Regions from separate parts of the Agathobaculum sp. LCP25S3_E8 genome, predicted to be linked through region 1. Evidence: predicted binding sites of a transcription regulator. Region 1 holds the regulator's gene; each other region holds the start of a gene.

Region 1 (4,538 bases):
AGCGCCTTGTTGGGCTGGTCGGTGTGCACATGCACCTTGACGATATCGTCATCCTCAACCACCACCAGACTGTCGCCGATTTCACTGAGAATCGCGCGCAGACGACCGACGTTGCGCGCCTTGTCCTTGCGCGCGGCAATAAACTCAGTGCAGTAGGTGAAGGTGATATCCTCATCCGCAATCGCCCCAAAGTCTGCGGCTGCCTTGGTCGGCTCGACAGCGGTGCGCTCCTTGTGGATGCCGCGCAGCGCGTCCAGCATGCCCTCCAGAATGGTCAGGTAGCCGAAGCCGCCCGCGTCCACCACGCCCGCCTTTTCCAGCACGGGATTCTGATGCACGGTTTCCTCCAGCGCCTGCCGTCCGCAGGTGAGCACGGTTTCGAGCACTTGCTCAGCCGACAGGTCCGGCTCGGCCTGACAGGCTTCGACCGCCTGCTGCGCAGACACGCGCGATACGGTCAAAATCGTGCCTTCCGCCGGCTTCATGACCGCCTTATACGCAGTTTCCACACCCTCGCGCAGCGCCAGCGCCAGTTCACGACCGCCCGCCGCATCGGTTTCACGCAGTTTTTTCGCCACGCCACGGAACAGCAGCGACAAAATGACGCCCGAATTGCCGCGCGCGCCGCGCAGCAGCGCGGATGCCGTCGTGTCGACCGCTTTCGCCAGCGTTGGCTCGGTCAGCTTTTCCATCTCGGTCATCGCCGAGCCCATCGTCATGGACATATTGGTGCCCGTATCGCCGTCCGGCACAGGGAAAACGTTCAGTTCGTTAACCTGTTCCTTCTTTTCGGCAATGGCAAGCGCGCCCTCGATCACCATGGACTGGAACAGCGCGCCGTCTATTTTCTGATCTGCCATTTACTTAACTCTCCCCGAATTCTTTTTTGGCCGCGCGTCAGTCCGCACGGATACTCTCTACATAAATATCCACATTCTTTACATCCACGCCGGTCAAGCGCTCGACATGGTAACGCACCTCGCTGATGATCGAGCGGCACACAGTCGCAATGTTCACGCCGTGCTCGACCGCGATGTGCAGGTCGATATTGACGCCGCCGTCCGGCGCCTCCGATACCTTGACGCCGCGCGACTGGGTATCGCGTCCGAGCAGATGCGCCAGCCCGTCCGACATCGAGCGAATGGTCATGCCCTTCACGCCGAAGCACGAGGAAGCCGCATAGCCCGCAATTCCTGCCATCACCTCGTTTGTGATTTCAATATATCCAAGATCGGTCTTGATCGTCATAGAAAAAACCCTCCCTGCGATCGTTTGATGCTTTTTGAGATAAAACGTGTTGCACAGCGCCGAGCCGTCCGAATCGTTTCTGTCTATATGATATAACAAAACCGGTCCAAATACAAGCAAAGCGGTGATTTTTTTGCGGATGACCTGACAAAATTCCGAATAATTGACAGGAAAATGTACGCGATTTCTGTTTTTCGCAATTCTTTCCGTTTTTTCACAAACAAATGTTTGCTTTACTGCGCATTTTAGGGTATAATAGAAAAAAATACGAACGTATGTTCCGAAAGGCAACAGCAAGGAGTGCGTCCATATGAAAAAAATCTCCGCCAAACAGCAACGGATTTTGGATTATATCAGTGAATTTTCCCTTGAGCATGGCTATCCCCCCTCGGTGCGCGAAATCTGCGCGGAAATGAACCTGCGCTCACCCTCCACCGTGCACGCGCACCTGAAAAAATTGCAGGAGGCGGGCTACCTTGAGCCGAGCGAACACAAATCCCGCGCGCTGACCCCGGTCAGCGGCCCGTCCATGGTTACGCGCGTGCCCATTCTCGGCCGCGTCACCGCCGGTATGCCGATCCTTGCGGTCGAGGAGCACGTGGGCTACGTCCCGTTTGAGCCTGCGGCAAACGGTGGAGAATACTATGCCCTGCGCATCCGCGGCGATTCGATGATCGGCGTGGGCATCATGGACGACGATCTGGTTATCGTCCGACAGGACATTCAAGCCCGTAACGGCGATATCGTTATCGCCCTGTTGGAGGACGAAGCCACCTGTAAAACGCTCAATATCACGGCGGACGGCGTATGGCTGATGCCGGAGAACCCCGCCTATCCCCCCATTGACGGCACAGGCTGCCAGATTCTCGGCGTGGTCAAAGCGGTTTACCGCGAATACTAACATGCTCGATGGAAACACAGTTTCCGTTATATTCTACTTCGGCCGCCCCACGGGCGGCCGCGCGTCTATTTTCTAAGGAGGCTGCCATGCCCGCACTGGAGGACAGCATCCGCTTTGTCAAGGGCGTCGGCCCGAAAAAAGCGGCTTTGTTCGAAAAACTGCATATCCGCACGCTGCGTGACGCACTGGAAACCTATCCGCGCGATTATGAGGACCGTACGGCTATCACCCCCATTGCGGACATCACAGAGGACGGCAAGTATGCTGTCCGTGCGGTTGTCGGCACCGAGCCGAAAACCACCCACATCCGCAAGGGCATGACGCTGGTCAAATGCACCATCTTCGATGAATCCGGCTCACTGCCCGTCACCTATTTCAACAACCCCTATGCCGCGGCACTGCTGCGCGTCGGGCAGGAATATGTGTTTTACGGGCGCGTACAGGCAAACGGTCACACGCGCATGCTGGTCTCGCCGCAGTCGGAAAAAGTTTCACCCGACGCGGAACACCCCGGCCGCATCGTGCCGGTTTACCCGCTGACCGCAGGGCTGAGCCAGCGCGATATGGCGCGCGTGACCGAAGCGGCGCTGGATGCGGTGCCGGGCGACTGGCCCGACCCGCTGCCCGAAGTGCTGCGCGCACGGTACCAACTGCCGGATGCCACCGATGCGCTCGCCGCCATCCATCGACCGCAGTCGACGCAAGATGTAAGCGACGCGCGCCGCCGCATGGTGTTCGAGGAGTTATTTCTGCTTTGCTGCGGCTTACAGCAGCTCAAGGAGCGCCGCCGCGCCGACACAGGACTGATTTTTTCCGATGCCTCCCTTACAGACTTTTTTGCCGCGCTCCCCTTTTCGCCCACAGGGGCGCAGCGCCGCGCCATCGGGGAAATCGCATCGGACTGCGCTTCGGGCCGTCCGATGAACCGACTGGTGCAGGGCGATGTCGGTTCGGGCAAGACAATTGTCGCCGCGGCGCTGTGCGCGCTTGCCGCCAAAAGCGGCTATCAGGCCGCCTTTATGGCGCCGACTGAAATTCTCGCCGCGCAGCACGCAGAAACGCTGGCGCCACTTTTGGAAAAACTCAACATCTCCTGTACCCTGCTGACCGGTTCAATGAATGCCGCGCAGAAGCGCGCTGCCCTCGCCGCCATCGAGAGCGGCGCGGCGCAGGTTGTCATCGGTACGCACGCGCTCATCCAGCAGAGCGTCAACTTTCATCGGCTGGGTGCGGTCGTGGCCGACGAGCAGCACCGCTTCGGCGTAGCGCAGCGCGCCGCGCTGTCCGCCAAGGGACAGACGCCCCATGTGCTGGTCATGTCGGCAACGCCCATCCCGCGCACGCTTGCGCTCATTCTGTACGGTGACCTCGATGTGTCCGTGCTCGACGAAGTCCCTCCCGGCCGTCAGCCGGTCGAAACCTACGCCGTGGGCGAAAATATGCGCCGCCGCATCACCGCCTTCATTGACAAGCAGATTCGCGAGGGTGGGCAGGTATATGTGGTGTGTCCGCTGGTCGAAGAGGGCGAAATGAACCTCAAGAGCGCGGAGCAGCACGCAGTCGACCTGCAAAAAATGCTGCCGCACCGGCGCGTTGCCGTGCTGCACGGACGCATGAAAAGCGCGGAAAAAGAGCGCGTGATGCAGGCATTTGCCGCGAAAGAATACGATATTCTGGTCGCCACGACCGTCATTGAGGTCGGCGTGGACGTGCCGAACGCCAACCTGATGGTCGTTGAGGACGCCGACCGCTTCGGCTTGTCCCAGCTGCACCAGCTGCGCGGCCGCGTCGGACGCGGTACGCGGCAGTCCTACTGCATTTTCTTCGGTGCAGATAAAGGGCAAACCGCGCGCGAACGACTGAAAATCCTGTGCAAAACAAACGACGGCTTTGAGGTTGCGCGCGCCGACCTGTCGCAGCGCGGCCCGGGCGACTTTTTTGGCAGACGGCAGCACGGTCTGCCCGCGCTGCACATTGCCGACCCGATTGCCGACCTTGCGCTCATGCAGAGCGCGCGCGAGGAGGCCGAGCAGATTTTGCAGGCCGACCCAACGCTTGCAGGCTATCCTGAATTGCGCGCGCGTGTGCACCGCATGTTCGAGGAGCGGGACGACGAGGCATTTAACTAATGTCAATCGAACCGTGCAGGTTCGATTGAAGGGTCATGCCGTGCAACACATAGAAAAGAACCGCCTTCCGGCGGTTCTTTTCTATTTAATACGCGCCATACGGCGCGCAAATCACCGTTTTGACTTGTTTTCTTTCTTGGTACCATCGCGTTCGGACAGCACCAATCCGCCAAGCGCAAGCGCCGTGCCCAGCCACATGGACGGGGTCATTGTTTCGTGCAGGATGAGCGCCGAGCTGATAATGGTCACAATCGGAGTCG
Region 2 (4,538 bases), on a different contig from region 1:
AAATTCTGGCAAAAAGCCGCAGAGAAAATCTGGATGAAGGCAAAAAGAATGCAGAAAATCAGGGCAGACAAATCGGCATCATCTCATTCATCACCGTTCTGATTTTTCTCTTCATTTTCAACATGTGTACCAATCGGTCAAACGACGCGCTGGCCGCAGTCTTTTGGGCATATGTTGCAGCCGAAGCCTATCCCCGCTATCGGTTCAGCAAAGATAAATCTCTATTGGTGACCTCCATTGCAGGCGGTTTTCTCTCCATTACCAACCTTATCACCTATGTAATGCGCGTGGTGGGATGAGCGATGAACGAAAAACTGATTCTGCGCAACCGTCTGAAAGAAGCGCGCGGTGAGAAAAATTTATCGCAGGCACAGCTGGCCGAGCTGGTCGGTGTATCACGCAACACGATTAGTTCCATCGAGACCGGACAATTCAACCCAACCGCCAAGCTCGCGCTCATTCTGTGCATCGCACTGGACAAAAAATTCGAAGATTTATTTTACTTCGAGTGAGCAATCCAAACAGGCCGGCCGCTTTCCGCGGTCGGCCTGTTTCATCATAGCAAATGCAGGTCCATCACCTGCTCCACCGGCACGATCGTGCCGTCTTCCAGCACGATCTGCTTTTCAAAATCGCGTATTTTACAAACGCGGCCGCGTACGGTCACATACGCTCCGCCCTCCTTTTTATGGTCCGGCACGAAATAGGTAATCTCCGCTGCCGGTTGTGTGCCGATCTGCGCGCGCAGCTGACCGATGCGTGCGTCCAGTTCAGCGATCACGCCTTCGTCAAGCGCTGCACGCGGCTGGGTCAACCGCGCGGTTTCCGCGACTGCATCCACATGACCGGTCAATGCAGCAAAAGGGGCAAACTGCGCCGCACGATTTTCCCGCGGCATAGGCGGATGCCGCAACGATGTGTGATGCGGCAAATACAGCAGCTCCGCATATCGCTCCACTTCGTTTTTTCTCATGCCTTATGTCCTCCGATCTGGTCGTTGCGCGCCCGCGTGGTCGCTGTATCCTGCAAATCCATGCCTTTCAGAATCGCATTTTTGCCAAATTTACGCTTGATGGAAAGAATCGCTTGCTGCATCTGCTGTTCTCGCGCCAGTATAGCAGCCTGCTCCCGTTCCTGCTGCTGCCGCGCCGCATAATCAGTAAATAAATCAATCTGCTCATATTCCGGCACTCGCTCCAATGTGGCCTCGTCCCGCAGGTGATTGGCCGACAGCGATAACCGCCGCACAAGCAGTTCGCGCCGCACAATACGATCATAGAGTCCACTTACCGCATCGGTCAACAGCTTAGCGGATGCGGTGTGCTGTTCCAAATTTGTCGTACCATGCGCATGCTTTGGTATTGTACGGCCATAATGGTCGGTCACAACAGCACCCTGATACTGCGCACGCCGCGCTGGATCGGTTAGACTAACACGGTCATATCCCACCGTCAGCACAATCTGGTCGGTTGTCAAATGCTTTTCCACCAATTCAAGTGCAAGCAAATCAACCATTTCGCGCACCACCAAACGCGCATCGGCAAAGGAATACGGTTCTTGCAGCACCTGCCCGGAGGCAATACTTTTTTGCGCCGGACGATAGGACTTAATCTCCTCCATCGTGCATGACTCAAATCCCCATGCATGGTCAATCAGCAGCTCTGCATTCACACCGAACAGACGATACAGCAATTCTTCGTTGTAGTAATCCTGCGGTGCTCCTATGGAACAGCGCGCAATATCACCCATGGTGCGCAGCCCGTGCTGCTCCAGTTTGCGTGCGTAGCCGTGCCCCACCCGCCAGAAGTCGGTCAGCGGCCGATGTGTCCACAACTGCTGCCGATAGGACATCTCGTCGAGCTGCGCGATGCGGATACCATCCGCATCCGGTGTGATATGCTTCGCCACAATATCCATCGCAACCTTGGCCAGATACAGATTGGTGCCGATACCTGCCGCTGCCGTGATGCCGGTTGTGTGCAGGATATCCCGCACGATATGGGCGGCCAGTTCGCGCGCGGTCAGGCCATAGTGCGGCAGATAGGCAGTCGCATCGATAAACACCTCGTCAATCGAATACACATGGATATCCTCCGGCGCAATATATTTGAGATAGATCTCATAAATTCTTGTGCTCCACGCAAGATAATGCGCCATTTGTGGCGGCGCAGTCAGATAATCCACCGCAAGGGACGGATTTTTCCGCAGCGTGCTGTCATCACAGGATTTGCCGGTTAGGCGATGCCCCGGTGCCTGATACCGGCGCATTTGGTTTACCTGCCTGAGCCGCTCGTTCACCTCAAACAAGCGCGCCCGTCCTGGGATTCCATAGGCCTTGAGCGAGGGTGACACCGCAAGGCAGATGGTCTTTTCCGTGCGGTTGGGGTCTGCCACCACCAGATTGGTGGTGAGCGGATCCAGCCCGCGCTCCACACACTCTACCGAAGCATAGAAGGACTTCAGATCGATTGCAAAGTAGATGCGCGTCTGCGCTGCACTTGCCGACACCATTTCTCTCTCCCTTCCAGCTATACTTACATTGGTTACCCTCATTATAACATGCTCTTGCCCCAAAATCAAACATTTGTTCGATTTTTATCCTACATCATTCTTCCATATTCCTATACTATGTCGTTCTTTCTGTTTACAGCATCTATTTTGCCGCTTGTTTTCAGTTTTTCCATTCGATCAAATGTCATACATGAAACAAAAAAGCCTGAGGGATGCTCCCTCAGGCTTTTTTATGCGTTTATTCAAGTATCCAGCTCACAGCAATACAGCGTATTGGTATCGGTGTCATAAATCCCCACGGTGAAATTGAAAGACGCCCGGTTCAGAATATCCGTACCGGTTGCCTTTCCCTGCTCCACCTGCCGATCGATCAAACGATAATATCCATTTGCAATCTCAGGCACTAAGACCTTGCCGTCTTCATCCGTCAAAAACGGGCCGACACTGCTTGTCTCATCAGACACCCCATATACCAACGTCTGAACGGTTTTGTCCAGCGGAAATGGTTTCCATGCGTTGTCTGCTTTGATCTGTTTTATCATCTCGTTACCGTCAAAATGCAGCACAACACAGAACGTGCCGTCGCCGTTGCCGCTATGCGTGTCCATACTGGACATTGTGCTGCCGGTAGAAGCATCCACCCCAAGCGCTTCCGAAACCATGTCCTGTGGGTTCTTCGAACCACAGGCGGCCAATGAAAAGACGAAAACGAGAACAATCCCTATCCAACCTAACTTTTTCACCGCAAGCACCTCCGCTTATCATGTAGGAAAACCTACTTAGAGCTTGGCCAACTCCTGTGCAATCAGCTTGTTGATGATCTGCGGGTTGCCCTGCCCCTTGGAAGCCTTCATGCACTGGCTCACAAGGAAACCGGTGACATTCTTGCCTGCCTTGAAGTCCGCGACTGCCTTTTCGTTCTTTGCAATCACGTCCTGCACGATGGCAAGGATTGCACCCTCGTCGGACACCTGCTTGAGGCCCATGCGCTCTACAATCGCCTCAACCGTTTCTTCAGTCTCGAACATGCTAGGCAGAACCTTCTTGCCAGCCGCACCCGAAATCGTGCCCGCTTCAATGAGTTTGACCAAATCGACCAGCTTGTCTGCGGTCAGCTTGGTGTCCGGCAATTCCACGCCCTTGTCGTTGAGATACTTGGAGATATCGGACAGAATCCAGTTTGCCGCCGCCTTGGGCTTGACCTGTTTTGCCGCCGCGTCGAGCAGCTCCGCCTTGGCAAAGCTGTCCGAAATCAGACGCGCCTCCATCGCGGTCATGCCGTATTCGTTCAGATAGCGCTCATAACGCGAAATCGGCAGCTCAGGGATTTCGCTCTCGATCTGCTGCATCCACTCATCCGAAATTTCCACCGCAATCAGGTCCGGATCGGGGAAATAACGGTAGTCCTGCGCATCCTCCTTGGTGCGCATGACTGTGTTCTTGAGCTTCACATCATCCCAGCGACGGGTCTCCTGCTGAATTTCGCCGCCGTTCTCGACCACTTCGATCTGGCGGGCAATTTCATAGTCAATCGCACGAACCGCGCCCGAAAACGTGTTGATATTCTTCATCTCCACGCGCGTGCCCAGCTCCTCCGAGCCTTCCGGACGGATGGAGACGTTCACGTCGCAGCGGATCGAGCCTTCCTCCATCTTGCAGTCGCAGATATCGAGGTAGGACAGCGTATTTTTAATCATTTCAAGGAATTCCTTCGCTTCCGCCGAGGAATGCAGATCAGGCTTGGTGACCATCTCAATCAGCGGCACACCACAACGGTTGAAGTCCACCACCGTGCCGTCGATCTCGTCATGCAGCAGCTTGCCCGCGTCCTCCTCGAAGTGGATGCGCTCGAGACGGCAGGACTTCTTCTCGCCATCAACATAGAAGAACACCTCGCCGTTTTCACAGATCGGCACATCGAACTGCGAAATCTGGTACGCCTTGGGCAGGTCGGGATAAAAGTAATTCTTACGGTCAGCCTTGCAAAGCTGGTTGACCGTGCAGCCGGTCGCCTTGCCCATCTTGGC
Region 3 (4,538 bases), on a different contig from region 1:
TAGTTTTCGCAATAGTTGGCGATGTACAGCGGAGTGAACATCTGCACCGAGTTGCCGAAATGCTTGCGCGTCTCCATCTGTGCGCGCTGCGCCATCTGTTCAAGGAAGGGCGCGGCAGCAGGGGAGAGCAGCGCGGCGAAGTCCTCGGGCTGGAGCACATCGCGGTTTAAAGCGCGCTGTACGTCGGCGGCGGTGTAACGCTCTGCATCGTAGGCGTTCATGCGGGCGATAACCTCGTCCTGGATTTCCGAGCCGATGTTGTCCATGCCCGGCTGGTAGGCCATGTGGTCGGTTTCGGCGGTGATATATTTTGCGGAGATGGCCTCGGTTTTGGTTTGTTGCATCATCATTATCCTTTCCTGTTTTGTGCTGCCTTTCAGACAGCGGGAGGCATGCCGCTGCGCGCGGCGGGCGCACAAAAAGGAGACAACCTGCGGTTTTCCCCTTCTTGTGAATCAACCCTTTTCCCTTGAGGGCGCGCTGCGCGCGCAGAGCAGGGTTCCGGTTTGCGCTTGCCGCCCGGTTTGCTGGTTAGAACAGCAAGGGCGGCTGCCGCCCCGGGGGCGTCAGTCGCGCAAAAAACCGGTCAGCGGGGAGGATGCCGAGGCGCTCTCGCGCACGCGGCCGAGTCCTGCCAGATACGCCGTGCGTCCGGCCTCAATTGCCTTTTTGAATGCTTCTGCCATCGCCGGAATATCGCCCGCCGTGGCGATTGCGGTATTGGCCATCACAGCCGCCGCGCCCATTTCCATCGCTTCGCACGCCTGCGAGGGACGGCCGATGCCGGCGTCTACGATAATCGGCAAGTCGATTTCGTCAATCAGGATTTGGATGAACTCGCGTGTAGCAAGTCCCTTGTTGGTACCAATGGGTGCGCCGAGCGGCATCACACAGGCCGCGCCCGCGCTGACCAAGTCGCGCGCAACGTTTAGGTCGGGATACATGTACGGCATGACGACAAAACCCTCTTTTGCGAGGATTTCGGTTGCACGGATGGTTTCCTGATTGTCCGGCAGCAGGTATTTGCTGTCGCGCATGATTTCGATTTTGACAAAGTCGCCGCAGCCGACTTCGCGCGAGAGACGTGCGATACGCACCGCTTCGTCCGCGTTGCGCGCCCCCGAGGTATTGGGCAGCAGAGTAACGCCCTTCGGGATATAGTCAAGGATGTTCGCTGTGCCACCTTCGTTGGCGCGGCGCAGCGCGAGCGTGATAATCTGTGCGCCTGCATTGTGTACGGCGGCGTTGATTAAATCGAGCGAATATTTGCCTGAGCCTAGAATAAAGCGGGAGGTGAATTCGTGTCCGCCCAGAATCAGCTTATCTTCCATTGTTTTTTCTCTCCTTCTTATCATATCTTATGCTCATGGTTCGGTATATCCAAGCAGCAGTCGCAGCACCATAGTCGCTTGCTGCGCAGCGCAGACGGCGACACGCGGCGCCATCAGGCCAATACCGTTCGCAATGTCACTTGTTCCGTCGCCGCAGACGTAAAGCCGACCGAAGCGGCGCTCGGTGTGCATCAGGTTGGCTGAACCGCAGCCCGCCATGCCGCTGCCCGAAACAATAGGCGTGTCCGGCAAACGCTCCAGCAGTGTTTCAATCAGCATGGCCTTCTGGTCCGCGCGGTCGAACGCTTCGCAGACCACATCGCAGTCTGCAAACAGGGGCGCGGCATTGGCCGGAATGACGCGCTCGGTGTGCGGTTCGTATTGCAGATAGGGGTTGATGGCTTCCAGTTGTTCGAGCAGCGCCAGCGTTTTGGGAATACCGATGTCCTTCATCGTGTAGTGCTGCCGGTTGAGGTTGCTGATTTCCACCGTGTCGAAATCCACCAGCACCAGCCGTCCTACCCCCAGCCGCGCCAGATGCACGGCGATGTTGGAGCCAAGTCCGCCCAGTCCCGCGATGCCGACCGTAGCATGGTCGAGCTTTTGCTGGATGTCCGCGCCGTGCCGCTCGACGAGCGCGGCGTGCAGTTCTTCTTTGGTCAAATGCATGATTTCAGCCTCCGCCGACAAACTGTACAATTTCAATTGTATCGTCCTCGTGCAGTTCCTCTTGTGCAAAGCGTGCGCGCGGCACAATTTGTCCATTGCGCTCGACCGCGACGCGCTGCGGGTCGTGTCCGCGCTGCTCCAGAAGAGACAGCACAGTCATACCTGGGGAACAGGTGCATACTTCGCCGTTTATCTTCATAAAATCCCTTCTTTCAGGCAATAAAAATACCCCGGTTCCACCATGCGGTAAAACCGGGGCATTGAGTTTTTGCGATGCGACAGCTTCCCTACGATGGTGCTAACCAACAGGTTCAAAAGGTTAGGCTCTCGCCCTCTCAGCCGCTCATCACGGCACCCTTGCTTGCAAATCCAGTATAGACCAGTGAAAAGTGGTTGTCAAGGCGCAAATTCTCTGCTACAATAAAAGAAAACAAATGTTCGATGGGAGGGGATGCCGTGGAGCGCACGATTTTGCACTGTGACTGCAATTCGTTTTACGCATCGGTCGAGACGCTGCTTGACCCGACGCTGGCGGAAGGACCGAGTGCGGTCTGCGGCGACCCGGAGAGCCGCCACGGTATCATCCTTGCCAAAAACGAAAAGGCCAAGGCATTCGGTGTGCAGACGGCGGAAACCATCTGGCAGGCAAAACGCAAATGTCCTGATTTGCGGTTGGTACCACCGCACCGCGAGGAATACGTCAAGTATTCGCGCCGCTGCAACGAGCTGTACCTGCAATATACCGATTTGGTCGACCCATTCGGCATTGATGAATCCTTTCTCGACGTGACCGGCTCGATGCACCTGTTCGGTACGGGTGAGCAGATTGCGGATGAACTGCGCCGCCGTATGCGAGAGGAAATTGGGCTGACGATTTCGGTCGGCGTGTCATTCAACCGCGCGTTCGCCAAGCTGGGCAGCGACTACAAAAAGCCGGACGCAACGACCGTCTTTTCGCGCGAGAACTTCCGGGAGCGCGTCTGGCCGCTGCCGGTCAATACGCTGCTGTATGTTGGCAGGCGTGCCGCGGCGCGGCTCGACGGACTGGGTGTGCATACGATTGGCGACTTAGCCGCGTGTGAGCCTGCATTTGTGCACGGCATTTTCGGCAAGCAGGGGGATATGCTGCTGCGCTATGCCCGCGGTGAGGACGATGAGCCGGTGCGTTCGTTTTATGCCGAGCGTGAGGTCAAGAGCGTGGGAAACGGCATGACCTTTGCGCACAATCTTCTGGGCGAAGAGGCGTGCCGCATGGGATTGACCGTGCTGTGTGATAACGTCGGCCGCCGCCTGCGGGCGCGCGGGATGGTGTGCCAGACCGTGCAGATTGGCATCCGCGACCCGGAGTTTCACAACCGTTCACGGCAGATGACGCTGGCGCAGCCGACCAACTCCACCCGCGTGCTGTTCGAGACATCGCTTGCGCTGCTGCGCGCGCATTGGCCGATGGACAAGCCGGTGCGGCTGCTGTCGGTTACGGCGGCCAACCTGCTGTCGGAGAATCAGGCTTGTGAACAGCTTTCCCTGTTTGACAGTCCGCAGCAGACACAGACGCGGCAAAAGCAGCGTGAGCTGGATAAGACCGTGGACGCATTGCGGCAGCGGTTTGGAAACCACTCGGTCATTTTTGCAAATTCTGTTTATAAACCAAAAGAAAATAAGAAAAAAGATGAAAAAGAGCCATGAAAAAATCATGGCTCTTTTTTTGTCCATGCCTGACGCAGCAGTGCTGCGGCCTGGTCGATTTGCGTCTCAGTCATACCGGCGTAACCGAGCACCAGCGTCGCCTTGGGCGGTTGAACCGGCGGCGTGTAATAAGCGGACAGGCCGTACACTCGTACACCGACGGCCGCAGCCCGTTCCATCAGCTCACGTTCCAGCATGCCGTTTCGCATATGCAGCAGCAGGTGCAGGCCTGCTTCCGAGCGGGACACCTCATGCGGGAGGTCGGCCAGTTCCCGTGCAAGCGCCGCCAGAAGCGCATCGCGCCGCGCCTGATATACCTTGCGGCTACGGCTGATGTGCCGCTCAAAGGCGCCGGTGCGCAGAAAGGCTGCAAGTGTGTGCTGCTCGAAACTCGGTACGGTCGAGGAGTAGAGCGAGAACCGCTCACGGTAGCGCGCCATCAGCGCGTCCGGCAGCACCAGATAGCCGATACGCAGGCCGGGTGCAAGGCTTTTGGCAAAGGTGTTGACGTAGACCACCCGTCCTGCACGGTCAAGCTCGCCCAGAGCGGGGATGGGACGCGAGGCATAGCGGAATTCGCTGTCGTAGTCGTCCTCAATGATATAGCGGTCGGGCGCAGCGGACGCCCAGCGCAAAATTTCCAGTCGCCGTGCGGCGGGCATGACCGTGCCGAGCGGGAAATGATGCGAGGGGGTCAGGTACACGACTGATGCGTCGGATGCCGTCAGTGCGTCCGCGCGCAGACCGCTTTTGTCCAGCGGCAGGGGACGTACCGCTGCGCCGCCCGCGGCGAAAATCTGGTATAGCTTGCGGTAGCCTGGATTTTCCAGCCCATATACCCGGTCGCGCCCC
Region 4 (4,538 bases), on a different contig from region 1:
TAAGCATTGAGCTGAGCCTTCATGATTTGTCCTCCTCTACAATCGTGCCAATCTTTTTACCGTTGACCGCACGATAAATATTTTCCGGATCGGAAAGTGCAAATACCAAAATCGGAATGTGGTTATCCATGGAGAGCGAAGTCGCCGTTGTGTCCATAACGCCAAGGCCCTGATTGAGCACGTCCATATAGGTCAGGCGGTCATACTTTTTCGCATCGGGATTTTTCGCCGGATCGGAATCGTATACGCCGTCGACGTTTTTGGCCAGCAGAATGACCTCCGCGCCTATTTCCGCCGCACGCAGCACCGCCGCAGTATCGGTCGAGAAGAAGGGATTACCCGTGCCACACCCGAAGATGACCACGCGGCCCTTTTCCAGATGGCGCGTTGCACGCTGCCGGATGTACGGCTCGGCAATACGGTTCATCTCGATTGCAGTCTGCACACGTACCGGCACGCCGCGCTGCTCCAGCGCATCAGCCAGCGCCAGCGCATTGATAGTCGTCGCCAGCATGCCCATATGGTCTGCGCGGGTACGCTCCATCTTACCGCCGCCATCCTTGACGCCGCGCCAGAAGTTACCGCCGCCGACTACTATGCCGATCTCGCAGCCCTGTTCGTTGCATTTTTTTATCACATCACATACCGGACCAATCACGTCAAAATTCAGGCCGAAATGCTTATCACCAGCCAGCGCTTCGCCGCTGATTTTTATGAGAACTCGCTTATATCTCTGTGTTTCCATGCTCCACACTCCTTGCTTCATTTTCCCGTTTTCTATTCTACCCTATAAACGCCTTTTTTGCAAAGGGTTTCGCTATGGATTTTACAATTTATGCACAACTGCACCACGCATTGTACAAGTTTGCACCCTTCCTCTGTCCGTATCCTTTCCGATGTAAAAAAATCCCGCTCCAAACAGAGCGGGATTTTTCTGTTTATGTATCGCTTTTACTTCTTGAGAACGACTTCGCCGCCCAGACCGGTGTGCGCGGTGATGTACTCGCGGCCCATCTTGGCATACTCGTACGGATTAGCCTTAGCCGGGTCCTGCTCAGCCTCAACCATGATCCAGCCGGTGTAACCAGCCTTGTCAAGCAGGTCGAATACCTTGTCGAACTCAACGCAGCCGTCCGGATCGCCCGGAACAGTGAACGCGCCGGCGCGAACCGCATCGAGGAAGGACCAGTGCTCTGCACGAGCCTTTTCCACCATCGGCATGCGCATGTTCTTCAGATGAACGTGACCGACGCGGTCTGCAAACTTCTCGAGCATCTTGACCGGGTCCTCGCCTGCGAAGGTGAAGTGACCGGTGTCAAAGCACAGGAATACATACTTGGGATCGGTGTTCTCCATCAGGCGGGTGGTCTCCTCCACCGTCTGGCAAACAGTGCCCATGTGATGATGGAAGCAGGTGCGGATGCCGTACTTCTCCATGGACAGCTTGCCCAGCTTGTTCAGACCCTCGGTGAAACGGGTCCACTCTTCGTCGGTCAGCACGCGCTTGTTTTCCATGTCGAGGATAGCGGTATCCAGCTTGCCCTGAATGGAGCCGGACTGCTCGGATACGTTGATGGCGGTTGCACCGACATAGGAGAGGTAATCCAGTTCCTTGATGAACTCGGCCTCAACCTCTTCGTACGGCTTGTCAACCAAGAAAGAGGAGAACCACTTGGACGCGATGGTCATGTTGCGCACGTCGAGCATGTGCTTGAGAACTTCCTTATCCTCCGGATACTTATGGCCGACTTCGCAGCCGTCGAAGCCCGCGAGCTTCATCTCGGAAATGCACTGCTGGAACGTATTCTCATCGCCCAGATCCCACATATCGTCATTGGACCAGCCAATCGGGCAGATGCCCAGCTTTACTTTCTTCGGATCTAACATGTGTTATTCCCTCCATTTTCATCTCATACCGCATGCTTCTGCATGCGCCGTTACTATCCTTATTGTACTCAACTATATCCTAAAAGTCAAACGCATTTTTGCACAGAAATGCCCTGTGCAAAAAACTTTTTCAGCAAATTGCACAGTACTGACGTGCGCAGGCACGCAACGCCCTTTTTTCCCGCCGTTCCGCCTCTTAAATGCGCGCTACACCCGAGTCGCGTGCCGCCTGTGCAACCGCATCCGCAACCGCGCGGATGACCTTTTTGTCAAACGCCATCGGCATGATATATTCCGGTGTCAGCTCCTCGTCCGATACGCAGTAGGCGATTGCCTTGGCAGCGGCGAGCTTCATCTCCTCGTTGATGTCGCTTGCGCGCACATCCAGCGCACCACGGAAAATTCCCGGGAACGCAAGCACGTTGTTAATCTGGTTGGGATAATCCGACCGGCCGGTGCCGACGACCGCCGCGCCGCCCTTTTTCGCATCCTCCGGCCAGATTTCCGGCACCGGATTTGCCATGGCAAACACCATTGGATTTGCCGCCATGGTGGCAACCATTTCGCTGGTCAGCACCTGAGGCGCCGACATGCCGAAGAACACATCCGCCCCCTTCATGGCGTCCGCCAGCGTACCGGTCATGTGGCTGCGGTTGGTGACCTTTGCCATCTCGGCCTGCGCAGGATTCAAACGCTCGTCACCCTCACAGACAATGCCGAACCGCTCGACCATAGTCACATCACGAATCCCGAGGAACATCAGGAACTTGGTCACTGCAATCGCGGCCGCGCCGCAGCCATTGACCACCATCTTGATATCCTCTACCTTGCGACCGGTCAGGCGGCAGGCGTTAATGAGCGCCGCCCCGCAGCAGACTGCGGTGCCGTGCTGGTCATCGTGGAACACCGGAATATCACAGACCTCCTTGAGCTTGCGCTCAATCTCAAAGCAGCGCGGCGCAGCGATGTCCTCCAGATTGATGCCGCCGAACGAGCCGGAAATCAGCTGGATCGTGCGCACAATCTCGTCCACATCCTTGCTCTTGACGCAAAGCGGGAACGCATCCACGTCCGCAAACGCCTTGAACAGCGCGCACTTCCCCTCCATAACCGGCATACCGGCCTCCGGACCGATGTCACCGAGGCCCAGCACCGCCGTACCGTCCGTAATAACGGCAACCAGATTGTGCCGGCGGGTATAGGTGTAGCTGAGGGACGGATCATCCTTAATTTTCAGACACGGCTCAGCAACACCCGGCGTATAGGCAATCGAAAGATCCTCTTTGCTGTTGACCTCGCAGCGTGCAATTACCTCGATTTTGCCGCCCCACTGCTCATGCGCCTTCAGAGCGCGCTCTTTTAAATCCATATTGTTTCCTCCATTGGCTTTCCACACAAAATTTTATTAGTATCAGTTTACCGCAAAATCCCCTTTCTGCATAGAGGCAGAATGGACAAACCCATCAAACAGAAAAGGCGCGCTGCCAATGCAGCGCGCCTGCGTTCTGTTCGAATTACTTGCGGGAAATTGCCTTCTTGGCAGCCTCAACGATGTGTGCTGCGGTCAGGCCGTACTCCTCACGCAGGAAGCTCTCCGCGCCAACCTGGCCGAAGCGATCCTCAACGCCGACCATCTCCATCGGAACCGGGCAGTTCTGGATAACAACATTGGCAATCGCAGAACCAAGGCCGCACTTGACCTGATGGTTCTCGGCGGTTACGATTGCACCGCACTCCTTGGCAGAGTCGATGATGAGCTGCTCGTCAAGCGGCTTCCAAGTGAACATGTCGATTACCTTCGCAGAAATACCCTCAGCGGCCAGCTGCTCCTGTGCCTTGAGCGCCTCGTCTACCATGATGCCGGAAGCGATGATAGCAACATCTTTGCCTTCCTTCAGGGTAACGCCCTTGCCGATCTCGAAGTCCGAGCCGTCTGCATAAACGGTGGTAAAGGTTTTACGAATCATGCGCATGTAAGAGAACTTGCCGGAAGCGGCCAGCTTCTTGGTCAGGCAATTGATCTGTGCATAGTCAACCGGATCGACGACAACCGCATCCGGGATAGACAGATACAGCGCACAGTCCTCAAACGGCATATGGGTGCCGCCGTTGTATGCTGCACATACACCGGGGTCGGAGCCGACGATATGTACCGGCAGCTTTGCATAAGCCGCAGACATGAACGCCTGATCAAATGCACGGCGGGAAGCAAAGCAGCCGAAAGAGTGCACGAATACGGTCTTGCCCGTTGCGCACAGGCCGGCAGATACGCCTACAGCGTTTGCTTCTGCAATGCCCGCATTAATGGTGCGCTCCGGATAAGCCTTAGCCAGCTTTCCGGTGTTAATGCAGTTTTCTAGGTCACAGTCAACATGCATGACCGTGGGGTCCTTCTCCATCATCTCGAGCATCGCGGTAACATAACCGTCGCGGTTTGCACGAGAATCCTTTTCGTGTTTGCCAATCAAAGTAAAGCTCATGTTCGTACCCTCCCTTACTGTGCCTTGATCTCAGCGAGCTGCTTCTCAGCATAGGCAATGGCTTCGTCCCACTGCTCCTTGGACGGCTGAGAAGAATGCGCGCCCGTACCGTCGGCAAAGGTAGCGCCCTTGCCCTTGACCGTATTCAGCACAATGCAGGTCGGCACGCCC

Evidence for each region. Region 1 encodes LexA, which represses DNA repair genes until DNA is damaged. Its sites were predicted from a motif close to CNAACANNTGTTNG; they were not measured.
Region 2: the regulator LexA is predicted to act here: its motif matches at 2,578-2,591, upstream of ACTQ34_RS05920 (Y-family DNA polymerase).
Region 3: the regulator LexA is predicted to act here: its motif matches at 2,428-2,441, upstream of dinB (DNA polymerase IV).
Region 4: the regulator LexA is predicted to act here: its motif matches at 1,975-1,988, upstream of iolE (myo-inosose-2 dehydratase).

Annotation. Positions count from the first base shown of each region.
Region 1 is NZ_JBQKJR010000003.1:105,714-110,251, forward strand. Features, by position in the region: gene ACTQ34_RS02520 (DAK2 domain-containing protein) at 1-860, opposite strand, end outside; gene ACTQ34_RS02525 (Asp23/Gls24 family envelope stress response protein) at 898-1,248, opposite strand; gene lexA (transcriptional repressor LexA) at 1,559-2,149, shown strand; gene recG (ATP-dependent DNA helicase RecG) at 2,158-4,278, shown strand; gene ACTQ34_RS02540 (DMT family transporter) at 4,390-4,538, opposite strand, start outside.
Region 2 is NZ_JBQKJR010000011.1:4,683-9,220, forward strand. Features, by position in the region: gene ACTQ34_RS05905 (DUF6442 family protein) at 1-299, shown strand, start outside; gene ACTQ34_RS05910 (helix-turn-helix transcriptional regulator) at 303-512, shown strand; gene ACTQ34_RS05915 (hypothetical protein) at 557-973, opposite strand; gene ACTQ34_RS05920 (Y-family DNA polymerase) at 970-2,511, opposite strand; gene ACTQ34_RS05925 (hypothetical protein) at 2,754-3,254, opposite strand; gene gatB (Asp-tRNA(Asn)/Glu-tRNA(Gln) amidotransferase subunit GatB) at 3,291-4,538, opposite strand, start outside.
Region 3 is NZ_JBQKJR010000001.1:21,062-25,599, reverse strand. Features, by position in the region: gene thiH (2-iminoacetate synthase ThiH) at 1-344, opposite strand, end outside; gene ACTQ34_RS00160 (thiazole synthase) at 567-1,331, opposite strand; gene thiF (sulfur carrier protein ThiS adenylyltransferase ThiF) at 1,365-2,000, opposite strand; gene thiS (sulfur carrier protein ThiS) at 2,005-2,199, opposite strand; TPP riboswitch at 2,267-2,369, opposite strand; gene dinB (DNA polymerase IV) at 2,457-3,686, shown strand; gene pdxR (MocR-like pyridoxine biosynthesis transcription factor PdxR) at 3,692-4,538, opposite strand, start outside.
Region 4 is NZ_JBQKJR010000007.1:18,398-22,935, forward strand. Features, by position in the region: gene frr (ribosome recycling factor) at 1-26, opposite strand, end outside; gene pyrH (UMP kinase) at 20-745, opposite strand; gene iolE (myo-inosose-2 dehydratase) at 952-1,887, opposite strand; gene ACTQ34_RS04290 (NAD(P)-dependent malic enzyme) at 2,084-3,256, opposite strand; gene ACTQ34_RS04295 (transketolase family protein) at 3,402-4,367, opposite strand; gene ACTQ34_RS04300 (transketolase) at 4,382-4,538, opposite strand, start outside.